DNA from 2 places in the Eremococcus coleocola ACS-139-V-Col8 genome. Region 2 is predicted to be linked to the other one. Evidence: riboswitches for the same ligand, from Rfam matches in the RefSeq annotation. Region 2 holds a riboswitch; the other holds the start of a gene.
The links. Region 2 has a riboswitch for thiamine pyrophosphate ahead of thiW (energy coupling factor transporter S component ThiW). Riboswitches for the same ligand answer to the same signal wherever they lie in the genome.

Region 1 (9,128 bases), on a different contig from region 2:
AGGCTGAACCTGATTTACTGGCTGACATGTGTTTACAGGGGGCTTTTTTTATTTATGCCGCAATTATGTTTATGGGAACCCTCAATGGCCGAGTGGCCTGGCCTTACTTCGTGGTTTTCACGCCCCTTTGGTTAGTATTAGTTTATTCCCCCTTAGCTTATTTACTCTGGACAGACCAAGGTATCTTAAATGCAATGGGTGCTCTTGACTTTTCTGGGGGGTTAGTGGTCCATTTGTCTGCAGGCTTAACCTCCCTCATTCTAGCCCGGCGCTATCATGACCGTAGTCCAGACCTAGGAAACCGTCCCTCTGACCTCATTCCCAATTATATGGCAAGCTTTTTAATCGCCTTTGGCTGGTTTGGATTTAACCTAGGACCTTTGGGGGACTTTAGTCAGCAAGCCCCCTTGATTATAAGTAACACGGTCATTGCCGTTCTTTCCGCCAGTTTAGGTCAGGTTATCTATCATTATAAGCATTTAAAGAGCCGTCATTTAATGACCGGGATGATGGTGGGGCTAGTGACGTCCACAGCAGGTGTCGCTTTTCTGCCCCTATGGGCTATGTTGATCCTTGCTATGGTCTCGGGTTATTTAATTGCTTGGGCCTTAGACCGTTGGTCCATCCATGATCCGGTGGATTCCTTTATTATCAACGGCTTAGGGGGCTTAATCGGCGCCACTGGCCTCATCTTCTTGGCCGCCCCTCAACTAACGCCTAACCATGAAACGGGTTTATTTTTCGCTTTTAAACCAGATTTTATCTGGGCGCAAGTGCTTGCCCTGGGGCTGACCATGCTAATCACCTGGTTAGGAACCCATCTTACTCTCTATCTCTGTCAACTAATTCCATTCAGCCATAAAGGAGGCACATTCTCATGCAAAAATCATTAATCACTATTCTCGGTGCCGGCGCAGCTGGAATCGGGATGGCCGCAACCCTAAAACGTTTTGGAATCACTGACTTCCAGGTCATTGATAAGGGTCAGGTGGGGCAATCCTTCCGCCAATGGAGCCCTTATACCCATTTTATTTCACCCTCCTTCAATACGGCTGGCTTTGGTTTTCCCGACCTAAATGCGGTCACACCGGACACCTCACCAGGCATGTTCCTTCAAAGTGAACACCCTTCGGGTCCAGCCTTTGCGGCCTACCTACAAGCCATTGCTGATGAACTTCAATTGCCTGTCATCTGTGGTGAAGAAATTTATCATATTTCTTATCAGGACGGCTACTACCACTTGACAGGAAAAAAAGACTCCTACCAAAGTCCCTATTTAATTTTGGCCCTGGGTGACTATGCTTTTCCTTATGATGGCGGGATTGAAAATGCCTACTTAGGCATTCATTATAGTCAATTAGGGGATTACCAGCACTTAACTGAAGCCCAAACCTATAGTATCATTGGTGGCAATGAAGCTGCTTTTGATACCGCCATTGCCTCGGCGCGGCGTGGCTACCGGTCAACTATTTATACGGATCGTTCTGCCATAGACTCTCAGTCTTATGACCCCAGTCAAGGCCTATCGCTCTATACTAAACACCGCTACCAACAATTTGCTGCGGCCATTGAAATCAAACGCGGCGTCCGTATTCAAGCCATCCAGAAAAAAGGACCCCTTTTCACTTTAATCAGCCAAGACGGATCACACTTCGACAGTCCAACTGCCCCTATTTTGGCCACTGGCTTTGCTGCGGTTAAATCCCCCCTTATTCAAGACCTCTTCGAACTGGACGGGACGCGGCCGGTTTTAAATGAGTGGGATGAATCAACCCTCTTGCCTGACCTTTTCATGGTGGGACCCCAAGTCCAACACCAAAATGTAATTCTTTGTTATATTTATAAATACCGTCAACGTTTTGCGGTCCTAGCCGAAGAAATTGCCCGCCGGCAAGGTCTTGACCTCAATCAAGGGCAAGTCCAACACTACAAAGATAACCAAATGTATTTAGCTGACCTATCTTGTTGTGGTACTGATTGTTTCTGCTAATCATGACTCAAACTGAAAATAACTTTTTCATTAACAAAATTTTATGCTATAATACAGCTATCAATTATTCCACACGTACATAAACAAGGGGTGCCACTTTGGCTGAGAAATACCCTCATTATTGGATCAAGTTCGTACTTGCGTCAAGATGTTTACTCCTTTTTGTGCACGCCACACTGAAAGGAGTTTTTTTTATGGCAAAATTATCAACCCGGGTCTGGCTTGAAATCGCCCTCTGTGCCGCTATTGCGACGGTGCTAGACTTATTTATCCCTTCCCCAACTTTCGCTGTTGAGGTCTCAGTCAAAATGCTACCGATTATCTTCCTCAGCCTACGTCGTGGCTGGCCAGCCGGCATGCTAGGTGGTTTCTTATGGGGACTCCTCCAAGTCCTACTTGGCGACGCTTATTTCTTATCAATTATTCAATTTCTCTTAGAATACTTCGTCGCCTTTGCCCTAGTAGGTCTTGCTGGCCTCTTGGTTCAACCCATGCAAACAACTTTAGTTGATCAAAGTCAGGCTTATGGTAAACAAATTAGTCTAGCGATTGCTGCCCTTGTTACAGGTTCTTTGGCTCGTTATCTGATTCATTTTCTAGCCGGTGTCTGGTTCTGGGGATCTTATGCCCCTGAAGGTCAAAGTCCATACCTTTACTCATTTTTAGTTAATGGTGGAGCCTTCCTTTCTGAGACCCTCACCTGTGCCATCGTTATAGCCCTCTTAGTTAAGTTCTACCCACGCTTGATTTTGGTTAAAAACCACGGCAAATCTTGGACCTAATCCATTAAATAAATTCAGCCCACAGGCTTATGCTTGTGGGCTTTTTTTGAAATAATTTTTCATTCTTAGAGAAGTACTTTGCAGATTTTTACAAACTACTAATTATTTCAATTTTTCCTAATGATAAAATTATGTGTTTTTCATTAAATTTAATATAAATATAATGAGCAAGTATTGTTATAATATTGATGTTTTAGCTTAAACAACTTATAATTGAGTTAGCGCTTACATCACGTTATAATCATTTTTGCTGGCCAGCAGATAGAAAAATCAAATGATGGATCCGCTAAGTATTTGAGAGGAGTTTTTCTATGGTTAACAAAAAATTGACATTACTATCAACCCTAGCAATCGCATCAATGACAATGACAAGCTTAAGTCCCAGCTTACCGCTCTTGTGGCAAGATAGTCAGCTGACCGCTGTCCTCGCCCAAGAATCTGAGGATGAAATCCCAGACTACCAAGAAGATTTCTTCCAAGCGGTCAATAAGGAATATCTTGATTCATTTGAAATGGCTCCCGATGAAATCTCCGTGGGGGTTAATGATGAATTGGATGCCAATGTAGAAAAGGAATTAAAAACCATGCTTGCTGACTTAGACAGTGGTAAACGGGAAGCGAAGACCAAAGAAGAAGAACAATTAATCAACTATTACCGGTTGGTAAATGACTTCGAGGGCCGAGACAAGGCTGGGGCTGAGCCACTTAAGACATACTTTGAAGAAATCGAAGGATTAAAAGATCCTGCAGACTTAACGAGTAAGATGAGTCATTGGATTGAAAGCACCTTACCTTTACCATTTGCAGTCTATGCTACGCCAGGTTTGGAAGACCCAAATACCAATGAGTTAATGATTGGGTCGGGGAACTTAATTTTGCCAGATACTGCTTATTATGAAGAAGGTAATGCTGATGGCCTGGCCCTGATGGATGTTTACAAAGAAAGCTCCATCAAGTTACTAGAAGCAATGGGCTATAGTCATGAAGATGCTGAAAAGCATGTCCAAAATACCATTGACTATGATAAATTAATGGCTTCTTACCGGACCCCAAGCGAAGAACGGATGAATACTTCTGATAATATCTTTCCAACTTCTTTAGAAGATGCTAAGAAGTTAACTGATGACTTTGGCTTAATGGATGCAGTGACGGAACTAGTCGGTCAAACCCCTGAGAAGATTAATGTCGACGACCAAAAATTCTCAGCGGGTCTCAAAGACATGATGTCCCCTGATCATTTCGACCAATTAAAATCTTGGATGCTAGTTAATCTTGCTAACTCTGCCACTGGATCATTATCTGAAGAACTGCGTTTGATTGGATCTGAATATGACATGGCTAAATCCGGGGCTGAGGAAGCTAAACCTAAGGATAAGGCTGCTTATGAAGATGTCATTTACACCTTCTCTGATGTGGTTGGTAATGCTTATGGGGAAGAATTCTTCGGGGAAGAAGCGCGCCAAGATGTCCGTGACTTAACCAATGACATCATCGACATGTACAAAGAACGGCTTAAAAATAATGAATGGTTAAGTGAAGGCACTCGCGAAAAAGCCATCGAAAAATTAGATAAGATGGGAGTTATGGTTGGTTATGGTGATAACTATAACAAGAACACGCCTGATTATGTCATCGACCCTGAAAAATCCTTGTATGAAAACGTCTTGGGTATGGCTAAAGTTGACCAAATCAACAGTTTGAAGGATATTGGCCAAGCCGTGGCTGAAGACCAATGGGAAATGGCTCCATTTGAAGTGAATGCCTACTATAATCCAACTGAAAACTTAATTTGCTTGCCAGCTGGTATTCTCCAAGAACCTTTCTTCAGTGAAAACCAAAGCGATAGCCAGAACTATGGTGGTATCGGTAACGTGATTGGTCATGAATTAACTCACGCCTTCGACACTTCTGGGGCTGAATTCGATGCTGAAGGAGTCTTCACCAATTGGTGGACCGACGAAGATTATAAGGCCTTTGAAGATCGGACCCAAAAAATGATTGCCCAATTCGATGGGTATGAAATCCACGGTGGTAAGGTCGACGGTAAACAAACCTTGAATGAAAACGTCGCAGATAATGGTGGTTTAACGGTAGCTTTAGAAGCCTTGAAACGGAAAGATAATCCAGATTTCAAAGAATATTTTGAAACTTATGCTAAGACTTGGGCCGTTAAATTACGGGAAGAATATGCCAAGATGTCACTGACCACCGATGAACATGGTCCGGTTGAAGTTCGGGTTGACGTTCCCGTTCGGAACTTTGATGAATTCTATGAAGCCTTTGGTATCAAGGAAGGCGACCCAATGTATATGAAACCAGAAGATCGGATTATATTCTGGTAGAATATACCTAAATTTAGCGTCTCTTTTATAATTTATACTCTCTTTTTGAGCGGGTCAGACTTAAGGAAATAGTTTCCTTGGGTCTGTCCCGCTCTTTTTGGATAAATTTAAATCAGTTAATGAAGATGAATGCCAGTATCTAGCTATTTAACCTTAAATTCGGTAAAATAAAAGCAGAAGTTACTAAAGGAGAATCACTGATGGCATCCTATTTAAATAAATATCCCCACCTACAAGCAAATATTAAACAAGTCCAGGCTTTGATTGATCAACGTGTAGTGGTGGCCAACCCCCAAATCACCCAAGCTGTCCAAGCCCTCAACGCAGCTGGTGGTAAATTCCTCCGTCCTGCCTTCTTTTTTTTATTTACAGAATTTGGACCTAGGGTTAAAGATCACACTCAAAAAGAAAAACTCTTAAAGGTTGCAGCTTCCTTGGAAATTCTCCATATCGCAACCCTGATTCATGATGATATTATTGATGATTCCCCCCTCCGTCGGAGTCAGGTAACGATTCAAGCTAAGTTTGGTAAGGATGTTGCGGTCTATACGGGGGACTTACTCTTCACTATTTTCTTTGAACTAATCCTAGAAACCATGCAGACCTCTGATTACATGGCTATCAATGCCCAAGCCATGAAGAAAATTCTGATGGGCGAGCTCGACCAAATGCAACTCTATTATAAGCAAGATCAAACCATCGATGATTATCTCCAAGCCATTGCCGGTAAAACAGCCGCCCTCTTCGCCCTAGCAGCCCAAGAAGGAGCTTACTTTGGGGGCGCTGACAACCACGTGGTTGCTTTGGCTGAAACCATTGGCCACAAGATAGGTATGGCTTTTCAAATCTTAGATGATATTCTGGATTATTCTGCTTCAGCCGAGACCTTTACCAAACCGGTCTTGGAAGACCTAGCACAAGGCATCTACAGTCTCCCTCTTTTAATTGCTATAGACCAACACCCCGATTACTTTGGACCGCTTCTTAGCAAAAAACAGACCATGACCCAAGCAGACATGGAAGCAGTAGCCAAAGGTGTGGTTGATTATGGCGGTTTGGATGGCGCCCGCCAGATGGCCCGGTCTTATACCCAAGAAGCACTAGCAGCCATCGATTCCTTACCTGATAACAAGTCCAAACAGACTTTAAAACAATTGACCCAGTATCTATTGAAACGTAAATTATAAGTAAGTGGCTCCTTGGTTTTTATGGCCAAGGAGTTCCTTTTTTATAAAAAATTATTATTCATTTGGACAGGCGTAGGCTCCTAGCGACTCATCTTGCCAAATGCTTGCGAAAACTCTATTCTTCGCAACGCTTCTTGCCAAAATACTTGCGAAGATTTATTTCTTAGCAACTCTTTAACTCCAAAACCTTAAAAAACACCAATCCCCTCAAAATGAAAAATCGTTACCAGCGAACTGGTAACGATTTTTGTCATAATATTAAACTAAGCCATCATCAATGGCCTTCAATTGTTGGTAACGGGCATTAGATTGGGCCAGGTCAGCCGGGGACCCTTCCATTTCAAGGACCCCATCTTCGATAAAGAGAACCCGGTCTACAGACTCAATCCCCTTCAAATGGTGGGTAATCCAAATTAAGGTCTTTCCTTCCAGAGCGACCATAAAGGTATCAATCAAGGCTTTTTCTGTGATGGGGTCTAAGCCCACCGTTGGTTCATCCAGCAAAACAATCGGTGTATCGGCCAGGAGAATCCGGGCCAAGGCCAGACGGTGGCGTTCGCCCCCAGAAAAACGGAGACCGGCTTCATCAACCATGGTATCCAAACCATGGGGCAGACTTTCAACCATCGGGTTCAGGCCGACTTGGTCTAAGACTTGCCAGACTTGATCTTCACTGGCTTGAGGATTAGCCAAACGAACATTATCCAGGATGGTTGTATTAAAAAGATAAGGTTCTTGATGGATAACGCCCATATAGGCGGCCATATGGTCACCTAAGGCTGCTACGGGGACTCCGCCTAAGTCAATTGACCCTTGACTAGCTGTTAGGTCACCCCGCATTAAGGCCGCCAAGGTAGATTTACCAGACCCGGACCGACCCAAGAGGGCAATTTTTTGCCCTTGAGGAATGGTCAAATTAAATTTTTGCAGAATAAGCCGGTCTGTGCCAGGATAGACAAAACTCAAATCACGAATGACCAAATCATAAGGAACTTGAGGTGTCTTATCAACAGTCAAAGTGTCTAGATCAAAACTGTCGTCCTCGACTTGAGGTAGGTCATTGAGCCGCACTAAAGAATCTGCATAGACATTGGTTTCTTGGGCCGCAGCCGACAAGCCGGCAAAAGCATCCACAACCGGGAAAATAGCTAGGACAAAGGCCCCAATCCAGTTGGCGGCACCACCATGACTGCCGACAAATTGGTTAGACGCCCAGACCAGGGTCACCAAAGCCAAACCGCCATAGACCATTTCAAAAATAAAATTCCGCCGGTTATTAAAATGCCGTAAGCCAGCTTGGACTTCTTGAAGCTTATCTTCATGCGCTTCATGGAGACTTACATATTCTTGACTCCGTTGGGAAAAAATCCAGTCGGCTATGCCCAAGACATTATCAGTTAAGTCAGTGTAAAGGGCATTTTTGATGGTTTTTTCCTGACTTTGTCGGGTCCCATTCGCTAAGACCGACCATAAAGGTAAGGCTAACAAAATCAGAGCAAAATAAAGTAAGACAAAAATAGCAAAGGGCAGCGATACAAAACCTAAAGCCACCACAATAAAGAAGTAAAGGATCCATGCAATAATGGTTGGAAAGATGGTCCGTAAGTATAGATTTTGGAGGTGGTTAATATCTTCAGCTAGCAGCCCCATCACATCCCCCAAACGATAATCGCGCTTGAGGAAAATAGCATTACCTTCTAAGCTTTGATAGAGTTTGAGTCGCAACTTAGAAGTCATCCGCAAGACCCAATTGTGGCTGGCCAAGCGTTCTAAATAACGAAAAACGGGGCGGCCAATCCCAAAGGCTCGGGTTAAAACAATCGGTACATAAACCAAGAGAATATTTTCTGGTTCCGATGCGGACTTAGAAATCAGGAAGCCTGAATTGAACATCAAGGCTCCACCCGCAAAGAAGGTTAAAAAACCCAAAAAGAGGGCTAAGCCCAAGATAAACCGGTATTGAGAAAAGAAGGGTTTGACCCACTGGTCCCCCTTTAAGTGGTTAAATAAAGGTATTTTAGTCATGGTCTCCCCCCCATCGCATGTTTTAAGGCGTAAAAATGCCCTTTTTTATCCATTAATTGGTCATAGGTCCCCACTTCCACCATTTGTCCCTGGTCTAAGACTAGGATTAAATCCATTTGTTTTAACCAGTGGAGTCGGTGGGTCGCTAGGAAGACCAAGCGGTCTTCCATTAAAGGCAGCATTTTTTCTTTTAATTCTACTTCCGTTTCAATATCCAAATGGGCCGTAGGTTCATCTAAAAGCATAACCTTACGATCTTGGTCCAGGAAGGCCCGAGCTAAGGCAATCCGTTGGGCTTGACCACCTGATAGCGGTCGGGCCCCATTCCCAATCCGGGTCTCAATCCCTTGGGGCAGCTCTGTCACTAGGTCAGTTAATCCCACTACCTCAATAGCCTGGCGCACTTGGTCGTCACTGGCCTGACTTTGGTAAAAACGGATATTATCGGCTAAGGACATTTCAAAGACATAGGGACTTTGGGGGATATACAGCAATTGCTTCCGCCAATCCACTTGGTTGAAGTTGGGCAAGTCGCTGCCATCCATTTGAATTTGGCCCTGAGCCTTATCCAAAAATCCCGCCAATAAATTAATCAAGGTTGACTTACCTGATCCCGACATCCCAACCACACCAATCTTTTGGTAGCCTTGGACTGAGAGGTCCTTAATATCTAAGGCTATTTTGTCTCCGTAAGCCACTTGGAGGTCCTTTAAGTCAAGTTGACTTTGGTCAGACCATTCACCAATGGCCTGACTAGGCCCTTCAATGGAGTCTTGGTTCAAGATGGATTGAATGGCAGTCA
Region 2 (9,128 bases):
CGCAAAGCTCTTGAAGCTATGGGCGTGGAAAAATTCCAAGTCGCTGAATTAGAAATGATTGCGACCAACGAAATTACCCTGTCTACGGAAGACCAAGAAGTCTTTGAGAAATTAGTCGATGTCTTAGAAGACGACGAAGATGTGCAAAATGTCTACCATAATGTGGACCTCGCCTAAGATGAGCCTGCCAGATATTCCACTCACCCGACCAGGCGGAACTACCTATTCCTTCAAAGACTTAACTGGTAAAACCATCATCGTTGTGAATACAGCCAGCCAATGTGGCCTCCGGGGTCAATTCAAAGAATTGGAAAGTCTCTATCAGACATACCAGGATCAAGGCTTAGTAGTGCTAGGTTTCCCTTCTGACCAATTTAAACAAGAAAATTTAAGCAATGAAGAAATAGCTGAAGCCTGCCAAATTAATTTTGGGGTCAGCTTCCCTTTACATAAACTATGCAAGGTTAACGGCTCTGATACCCATCTACTTTTTGCTTGGCTAAAGGACCAAGATGGAGGACTCCTCGGTAAGAGTATCAAGTGGAACTTTACTAAATTCTTAGTGACCAAAGATGGGGCCAAGGTTACTCGTTTTGCGCCTAAAACCTCGCCTCGAGCCATGGTGGAAGCAATTGAAGCCGACTTAGCCAAGTAAGAGACTTGGATACTTATCATTTTATTTATAATAATTAAGTCATAGCCTATTCCTACAAGCAACAGAGGAATAGGTTATTTTTGTAAAATAATGAATGGGTTTTCACTTGATTTTAATCGGCAGTGTGATATTCTAACTAAGTAATAACATTTGGGGTGCGTTTGCTGAGATTATACCCATGGAACCTGTCCAGATAATGCTGGCGTAGGAAAATGTTCTAAGAAGGCTTGTTATTTAATGGCTATTCTTATTATTAATCTCAACCGTTCCTTAAATGGAACGGTTTTTTTGTTACTTATTTAGAAAGGAAGTCCTTGTCGTGAAACATATCTCTACTGAGAAAGTCATGGTGGTTGCAATTATGATTGCCATTGACTTCGTTTTATCTCCCCTCTTCCGGATTGAAGGAATGGCGCCCATGTCTTCAGTAGTTAATATTATCGGAGCCGTTTTGATGGGTCCTCTCTATGTCACAATTATGGCGACTGTCTGTGGTGTGCTCCGGATGCTTCTTTTGGGTATTCCCCCCTTAGCCTTAACCGGGGCGGTCTTTGGTGCCTTATTAGCCGGCTGGGGTTACCATGGGCTGAACAAGTCCATCTATGGCGCCATGCTAGGGGAAATCCTCGGCACTGGGATTATTGGTTCGCTTCTATCCTACCCCGTCATGGTCTGGTTCACTGGGGTTAAGACCAACCTCTTCTGGCTGGTCTATACCCCTCGTTTTTTAGGAGCTACTTTAATCGGGTCAGCCATCGCCTTCTTCGCCTTAAAGAAATTCTTGAAGGTCAGTCGCTTCAAACAAATCCAAGCCAACTTTGGCACTTTAAAAGTTACCCCAGCTAAGTCAGGTCTACGCCCTGTCCAAAAGGAAGTCCAATCATGAGTCCAGTTCAAATCAAAAATATTTTCCCCCTTAATCGCCCTTTAATCCACTGTATTTCTAACGAGATTACAGCTGAAAGTTTGGCCAACGCCCTCTTATTTGTGGGAGCGCGTCCAATTATGTCTTATGACCCCCGGGAAGTGGTCCAAGTCAACCGCGCATGTCAAGCCAGCTTTATTAATCTTGGCCAACTCAATTCTACGAAAGAGGCCGGCATCCGCCAAGCCGCCGCTGATTTAGCTGACCGCCAAGCACCATGGGTTCTAGATATCGTGGGGATTGCCTCCAGTCAATTACGCCAGGACTTGGTCCAAGACTTATTAGCCTTTAAGCCAACTATTATCAAAGGTAACTTGTCTGAAATGCGGTACTTGAGTCACCTACCTAGTTTAGCCAAGGGGATTGACCGCCATCCCGCAGATTCTGGAAGCCAAGCCTTGCGAGAACTTAGTCAAGCTTTAGCTCAACTAGCCCAAGACGCAGACTTACCTTGTCTGGTGGCAACTGGTCAAAATGACTTAGTTATTGGACCGACCTGGGCTTATCGTTTAGATAATGGCGTGCCGGCCATGGATAACTTTGTTGGGTCCGGTGACTTAGTCGGCGCTCTGATGGCTGCTTGCCTCAGTCAACCAAGTATAAGTGTAGCCCAAGCTGCCATGACCGCCTTGTCCTATTTTAATATCTGTGGTCAAATGGCGGCCGACCAAAGTCAAGGACTTGAAAATTTCCGCCAACAATTATTAAATAATCTCTCCCTCGTCTACCAGTCTGACCATTGGTGTCATGCCCTGAAAGGAGCAAGTATTTATGAAACAAATATCTAACCCTTATCGTCTCTATTTAGTGACTGACCCTACTGGTCTCAGCGCAGATGGTTTTTTACAAGTAATTGACCAAGCCTGTCAGGCAGGAGTCAGCCTGGTCCAATTACGGGAAAAAACGGCCACTAGCCGGGACCTATTTCAAAAGGCTCAGGCAGTCAAAGCTATTACTGACCGATACCAAATTCCTTTAATTATCGATGACCGCTTGGATATTTGCCAAGCCGTAGGGGCCGCCGGTCTTCATGTGGGGGACGAAGATCTACCAGTAGAGGTAGCCCGCAAAATTCTTGGACCGGATGCTATTATCGGGGTTTCCAGTAAATCCCTAGACGCAGCCCAAGCTGCCGTAGCAGGTGGCGCTTCTTATTTAGGTGTGGGCGCAATATTTCCTACTAAGACTAAAGTTAAAACCCAAGCCACTTCGATTGAAACTCTCAAAAAAATCACCCGAACCGTACCCGTACCCGTGGTGGCTATCGGAGGAATTAAATCCCATAACCTTGACCAATTGACCGCCAGCGGCGTCGCCGGTGTCGCCATGGTGTCAGAAATTATGCAAGCCCCTGATGTGGCAGGCAAGGTAGCCGAACTCAACCAACTACTGACCCAGGTTTTGTAATTGTTAAAAATTCATTTTTGCCCTCACTTAAGTTAAGAAAGGATGTCTCCCATGACCAATGAAACACCACAAGTTGTTACCATCGCTGGTTCTGATTCCGGTGGTTGCGCCGGCCTCCAAGCCGACCTCAAAACCTTTCAAAACCGCCATGCCTTTGGGATGTCAATTATCGTTGCCCTAACGGCTCAAAATACCCTGGGCGTCCAAGAAGCTTACCCGATTCCAAATGACTTTGTAACCAGCCAGTTTGCTTCCATGGCAGCCGACTACCAAGTCCGAGCCGCCAAAACTGGGATGTTAGCTAGTCCGAGTCTGGTTGAAACGGTGGCCAAGAACTTAAAACAATACGACTTCGGTCCCCTGGTGGTCGACCCAGTTATGATTGCCAAGGGTGGCCATGCCCTATTGGAAGCCGAAGCCGTTCAAACCGTCAAAGACTACTTACTACCACTTGCGACCGTCCTCACCCCAAATATGCCTGAAGCCGAGGTTTTCCTAGGCTATTCGGTAGAAAGTGCTCAAGATATGATCAAAGCGGCTCTAGATCTTAAAGAATTAGGTCCAAAAAACGTCATCATTAAAGGGGGGCACGGCCACGGCGCGGCTGCTTGTGATTATGTCCTCTTGGAAGATGGAAGCAGTTTCTGGATGGCCAGCCCACGGATTGATACCATCAATACCCACGGAACCGGCGATACTTTTTCAGCCTGTATTGCCGCTGAATTAGCCAAGGGAACCCCTTTGAAGGAAGCCATCCTCATTGGTAAAGCCTTTATTCAAGCAGCCATTGCTGATCCAATTGCAGTCGGACACGGGCATGGTCCCGTCAACCACTGGGTCCAAGAACTAGCCCCTGTGACCTGGGCCTCTTCCTGGGAAGAACTGCAAAAACAATTAGGCGACCTTGACCCTAACTTGGTCGAGTCCGCAACGAACCCTGAGGAAGACCTACATGATTGATATTCAAGATCTGACTTTTTCCTTTAAGGGGCCGGGCCAAGCCCCGGTTTTAGATGATATCCATGCTCAGCTGCCTGAAGGCCACTTCATCTCTTTGATTGGTAAATCTGGTTCAGGTAAGTCCACCCTCTTCAAAATTTTGACCCAAGATTTGACACCCCAAGCCGGGCAAGTAACCTTTCAAGGTCGCCCTTTAGGTGCCCAAGAAGTGGCTTATATGCCACAGAAAGACTTATTATTACCCTGGGCTTCGGTCTTGGATAATGTCCTATTACCTCAAAAACTAAATCCTAAAGTTAAGGTCCACCGCGACCAAGCTTTAGCCTGGTTAGACAAAGCCGGCTTAGCTAAGGTAACCCAAGCCCTGCCCCAAGATCTGTCGGGTGGCATGCGGCAACGGGTGGCTTTTGTCCGAACCTTAATGATGGACAAGCCCATCCTCTTGTTAGATGAACCCTTTGGGACCCTGGACTACTTCACCCAGATGGAAATGCAAGCCTGGCTTTTAGATATCTGGCAGGACCTCAAGACCACGGTTATCTTGATTACCCATAATATTGAAGAAGCCGTCTATCTTAGTGATCACGTCATGATCCTCCACCCGGCCGGGACCACCCCTAAGGGTCAACAATTAGACCGAGTAACCATTGACTTGGACCGGCCACGCCGGCAAGATATGCGTTACCTGCCCCAATTTGTTCAATACAAAAAAGTACTCGAGGAGGCCATCCATCATGACCTTTAAAGACTTTATCAAGCAATACTATCCTTTTATCTTAGTCTTAATCCTTATCTCAGCTCTGGCTGAATACACGGTAGGGGCTGGCCTAATTCCAGCCTTTATCATTCCCCAGCCTAGCCAGGTCATCTCCTTACTGGTGGACCAAGCTGGTTTTATCTGGGAACAAAGTTTAATTACCTTACAAGAGGTGGCCGTTGGTTTGGGGATTTCCTTGGTGGCTGGGATTGGCTTAGGGGTTCTGATTTATTATTCTGATTGGGCCCGCCGTGCCTTATATCCCTTTGTTCTGATTTCGCAGACCATTCCCACCATTGCCTTATCACCGATTTTTGTCATGTGGTTTGGGTATGGCATGCTGACTAAGGTGGCCGTCATTTTCCTCTTCTGCTTCTTCCCTTTAGTCGTTTCAGTCTATGATGGCTTAAGCTTAACCGATGCAGATTATCTAGCTCTTTTTCGTAATATGCAGGCCTCCCCTTGGCAGACCTTCTACCGTTTAGAATGGCAAATGGCTCTGCCTTCTATCTTATCTGGTATTAAATTAGCCGTCATCTATGCCCTCATGGGCGCCACCATCGGCGAGTGGTTAGGCGGCAACGGTGGTTTAGGTTACTATATCCGCCGCATGTCCTCTTCGCTTAAGGCGGATGGGGTCTTCGCTGGAATTCTGGTTTTGTCGCTCATTGGTCTTATTTTATTTGGTTTTGTCACTTTGTTGGAACGGAAACAATTAGCCTATTTACATCAGAAAGGAAGAAAGTAATGACCCATTTCAAAAAACTCAGCCTGATTTTTGCCGCTATTTTACTTAGCCTTATGCCCCTGACTGGATTGACTTCAGTTGCTGCCCAAGAGGACTTAAAAGAAGTTCATTTAATGTTAGATTGGTATCCTAATGCCAATCATATTCCTATCTACGAAGCAATTGAAAAAGGTTACTTCAAAGAAGCAGGGATTGATTTAAAAATTGAAATGCCTGCTGAAACCAATGACCCCATCCGTTTAGTTGGAGCCAAACAAACCGATATTGGGATTTCTTATCCTGGTGTCTTGTCTAAGGCTGTAGCTGAAGGCGTACCAGTCAAAGCCATTGGTTCACTGGTCCAACAAAGAATGGATGTTATCATGTATAAAACCGAGTCTGGTATTAAAGGTGCCAAAGACTTAGTTGACAAAAAAGTAGGTTTTGCCTCTGACCCAATTTCTGAAGCGGTGGTTCAGTCTATGGTGACGAATGAAGGCGAAGATCCAAGTAAAGTCGATATGATCGATGTAGGTTGGGACCTCATTCCAGCTTTAGCCACCGATAAGGTTGATGCTGTTATTGGAGCCTATGTTAACCATGAATACTTAATGCTGCAAGACCAAGGCTATAACATGGGCTACTTTGACTTTGCTGACTTTGGTATTCCAGAATCCCAAGAATTAATTTTTGTCGCTTCTGACGAACTAATTGAATCTGATCCAGACTTATTAAAAGCTTTTATGACTGCCTTACAAAAAGGGTTTGACGCTGCCAAGGAAGATCCTGAAGGAGCCTTGGAAGTCTTATTCGCTAAAGAAGAAAACGCCTATACCTTGGACAAAGATATCGAAGCCAAGTCTTGGGAAATGTTACAAGACTTTATGGTTAAGGATGGTAGCTTTGGCGCCATGGATGTGGACCAATATGACGCCTATGTTAAATGGCTCTTTGAAACCGGCTCTATTGCCAAGGAAGTCAAGGGTGCCGATGTAGTTCACCCGGTACTAAATGGGGAAAATTAATTTGGTATTGCTTAGCTTTGCCAAAAATTAAAGTAAAGAACTTTGCCAAAAACTAAGGAGGAAACCATGCCAAACTTTTGCCAAGAAGCTCTGGCTGCCAGCCAGAAGCTTTGGGATGCCAACTTCAACCATCCCTTTGTTCAAGCTCTCGCTGATGGAAGCTTAGACCTGAAAATTTTTAAGGGCTATGTTATTCAAGATGCCTATTATCTTCAATCCTTCGGAGCGGCTCATGCCCTCGCTGCCTACAAGGCCACCACTTCTGATTTAGCCATTCGTTTTGGCCAAGGTCTAGTGGATACCTTCCAGTCTGAGCTAGAACTCCATGGATCTTTTATCAAAGATTTGGAGATTAGCCAGACAGACTTGGATGCTTTCACCCCTTCACCTAACGCCTACGCCTACAGCAACCATATGCGGTTGGCTGGCCATGACCAGGATATGGCCTTTATCTTAGCTACTTTATTACCTTGCTATTGGCTTTATGAAGAAATCGGGCATTATTTGGCCGAACACCGGCCGGACAATCCTTTCTATAACCGTTGGATTGATACTTACAGTAGTGACTGGTTCTCTGAAAACGTCCGTCAAATGAAGGACTTGATGGACCAATTAGCGGCGGATAAATCACCGGAAGAATTTGCGGCTTTGATTCACGCCTTCAAGCAATCAGTCTACTATGAATACATGTTCTGGGACGACGCCTACTACCAACGTGATTGGGCAGTGGAGGAATAATTATTTAAATATACATGAAAAAGTTGCGAAGAATTCGGTTTTGGCAACTTTTCCTCGCTGAGACTTGCGAAAAATTTTTTCTTGGCAAGTCTTCCACACAAAAAGTTGCCAACAAAACATACTTGGTAATTATTTAAGTAAAAAAGTTGCGAAGATAAATCGCTTCGCAATTTTCCTTTTATTAGCTCCACATCCAATAAAACAAACCGCATGTCTTAGCCCTCTAGCTAAGAAGATGCGGTTACTTTTTGTTTATTTTTTATTTTTAAAAACTAGCCCCGTTAGTGGTGCAATAATTAAGGTATCATCAGCAACTTGATAATCCTCACTCGTAGTCAGCGGCACCTTCCCGGCCCGACTTCCATCAGCTAAAAGGTCAGCATTTACCAAATCAAAGTCAGGTGTCAGATTTAAATCAAATGTCCGGGCTTGGTCATCAGCATTAATTAAGACCAGGTAGTCTTCAGCCGGTTGGGTCTGACCAGCTGGCACTTGCAGGCGGTAAGCCAAGACCAAGTCTTGGCTTTGTCCCCAGTCAATTAGGATCATAGCTTGATCGATTAGACTCGCCTGACCCAAGCGGAAGGCTGGACTAGACCGACGTAGGTCAATCAAGCCTTGAACATAATCATGATTTAAACCTGGCAGGGCTTCTCCTAAACGGACCCAATCGAAGTGGTTGACCGAATCTGGCGCCCGGTAGGAATCATGCACAATATAAGGATAAGTTTGGGGTTGACCGTCCGTTTTTTGTAGTTGGTATGTTTTTTCAAATACAGTCTCAGCTCCCGACGCTTGGGTCACGGCTGGGTCCTGCAACCCTTCAAAGCCGTCATCCCGAATCTGCTTGGACCGGCCGTATTCCTGACCTGCATGGAGGAAGGCCACCCCTTGGGCCGTCAAGACCAATAAATTACCTAACCGCATCCGGCGTAAGAGCTCATCTTGGTCAACTACCGGGTCAAGCTTCAAGGTCAGAGCCAGAATATCATAAACAGTGGCATTATCATGGGCTTCCATATATTGGACCACATTGTAAGGACCTTGGGCCCGGAAATTCCCCGGTTGGCCTTTTAAATTGTCGAATAATTTTTTTCGGTCAAAAGGTCCCCCACTTAAGAAGGCGGGTTGACCTTCATCCGGATAACCTGACTTCAAGGCATTGCGAAGCTCATCAGAGAAAACGGCCACATCCCCTGTCTGGTCCATCCAATCCTGACTGGCTGGAAGTGGTTTTTCCAGGTTCTGATCGCCCACATAAGTTCGCCAGCCTTCTCCAATAATCAAGGACTGAGGATTAATGCTTTTGGCTAAGTCCGCAATAGCCTGGAGAGTGGCCGCATCATGGTCGCCCATCATATCAAAGCGGAAGCCGTCCACCTTAAACTCACGCAACCAATATTCAATCGAGTCCAACATAAGCCGGTGAGCCATCCAATGGGTCGATGCTAAGCGGCCCCCACCAAAACTAGTCAAGGAATGGTCTTCCTCATCCACAAAATGATAATAATGAGGCTCAATCTCTTCAAATATATGCAAGGCCGCGGTATGGTTATAGACCACATCCAGAGTCACACCCATGCCCCGGTCATGAATGGCCGCAATCAAGGTCTTCAACTCTTTAATCCGTAGTTGAGGATCATAGGGATTTTCTGAATAAAAACCCGTCGGGGCAAAGTACCCTAAGGGGTCATAGCCCCAATTATAATTAGCCGGCAGATCCGCCATGGTTGAATATGCAGGCTGGGTTTCATCAATTTTATATTGGGCCATGACTGGCATCAATTGAATATGGGTCACCCCAAGATCTTTGAGGTAATCTAGTCGGTCAATAAAGGCCATAAAGGTTCCCGGCCGGTGGTCTAAGTTCAGACTCTGATCCATGGTAAAATCACGGACGGATACTTCGTAAATCACTGCATCTTGCGGACTGG

Region 1: linked by a shared signal. The riboswitch ahead of thiT (energy-coupled thiamine transporter ThiT) and the one ahead of thiW (energy coupling factor transporter S component ThiW) in region 2 are both predicted to bind thiamine pyrophosphate.

What each region holds. Positions count from the first base shown of each region.
Region 1 is NZ_AENN01000006.1:72,221-81,348, forward strand. Features, by position in the region: gene HMPREF9257_RS01915 (ammonium transporter) at 1-893, shown strand, start outside; gene HMPREF9257_RS01920 (NAD(P)/FAD-dependent oxidoreductase) at 878-1,990, shown strand; TPP riboswitch at 2,067-2,156, shown strand; gene thiT (energy-coupled thiamine transporter ThiT) at 2,185-2,772, shown strand; gene HMPREF9257_RS01930 (M13-type metalloendopeptidase) at 3,084-5,114, shown strand; gene HMPREF9257_RS01935 (polyprenyl synthetase family protein) at 5,315-6,301, shown strand; gene cydC (thiol reductant ABC exporter subunit CydC) at 6,560-8,326, opposite strand; gene cydD (thiol reductant ABC exporter subunit CydD) at 8,323-9,128, opposite strand, start outside.
Region 2 is NZ_AENN01000010.1:14,909-24,036, reverse strand. Features, by position in the region: gene HMPREF9257_RS03070 (YebC/PmpR family DNA-binding transcriptional regulator) at 1-177, shown strand, start outside; gene HMPREF9257_RS03065 (glutathione peroxidase) at 179-655, shown strand; TPP riboswitch at 797-883, shown strand; gene thiW (energy coupling factor transporter S component ThiW) at 975-1,541, shown strand; gene thiM (hydroxyethylthiazole kinase) at 1,538-2,368, shown strand; gene thiE (thiamine phosphate synthase) at 2,352-2,987, shown strand; gene thiD (bifunctional hydroxymethylpyrimidine kinase/phosphomethylpyrimidine kinase) at 3,039-3,947, shown strand; gene HMPREF9257_RS03040 (ABC transporter ATP-binding protein) at 3,940-4,692, shown strand; gene HMPREF9257_RS03035 (ABC transporter permease) at 4,682-5,452, shown strand; gene HMPREF9257_RS03030 (ABC transporter substrate-binding protein) at 5,452-6,456, shown strand; gene tenA (thiaminase II) at 6,523-7,194, shown strand; gene HMPREF9257_RS03020 (alpha-amylase family glycosyl hydrolase) at 7,447-9,128, opposite strand, start outside.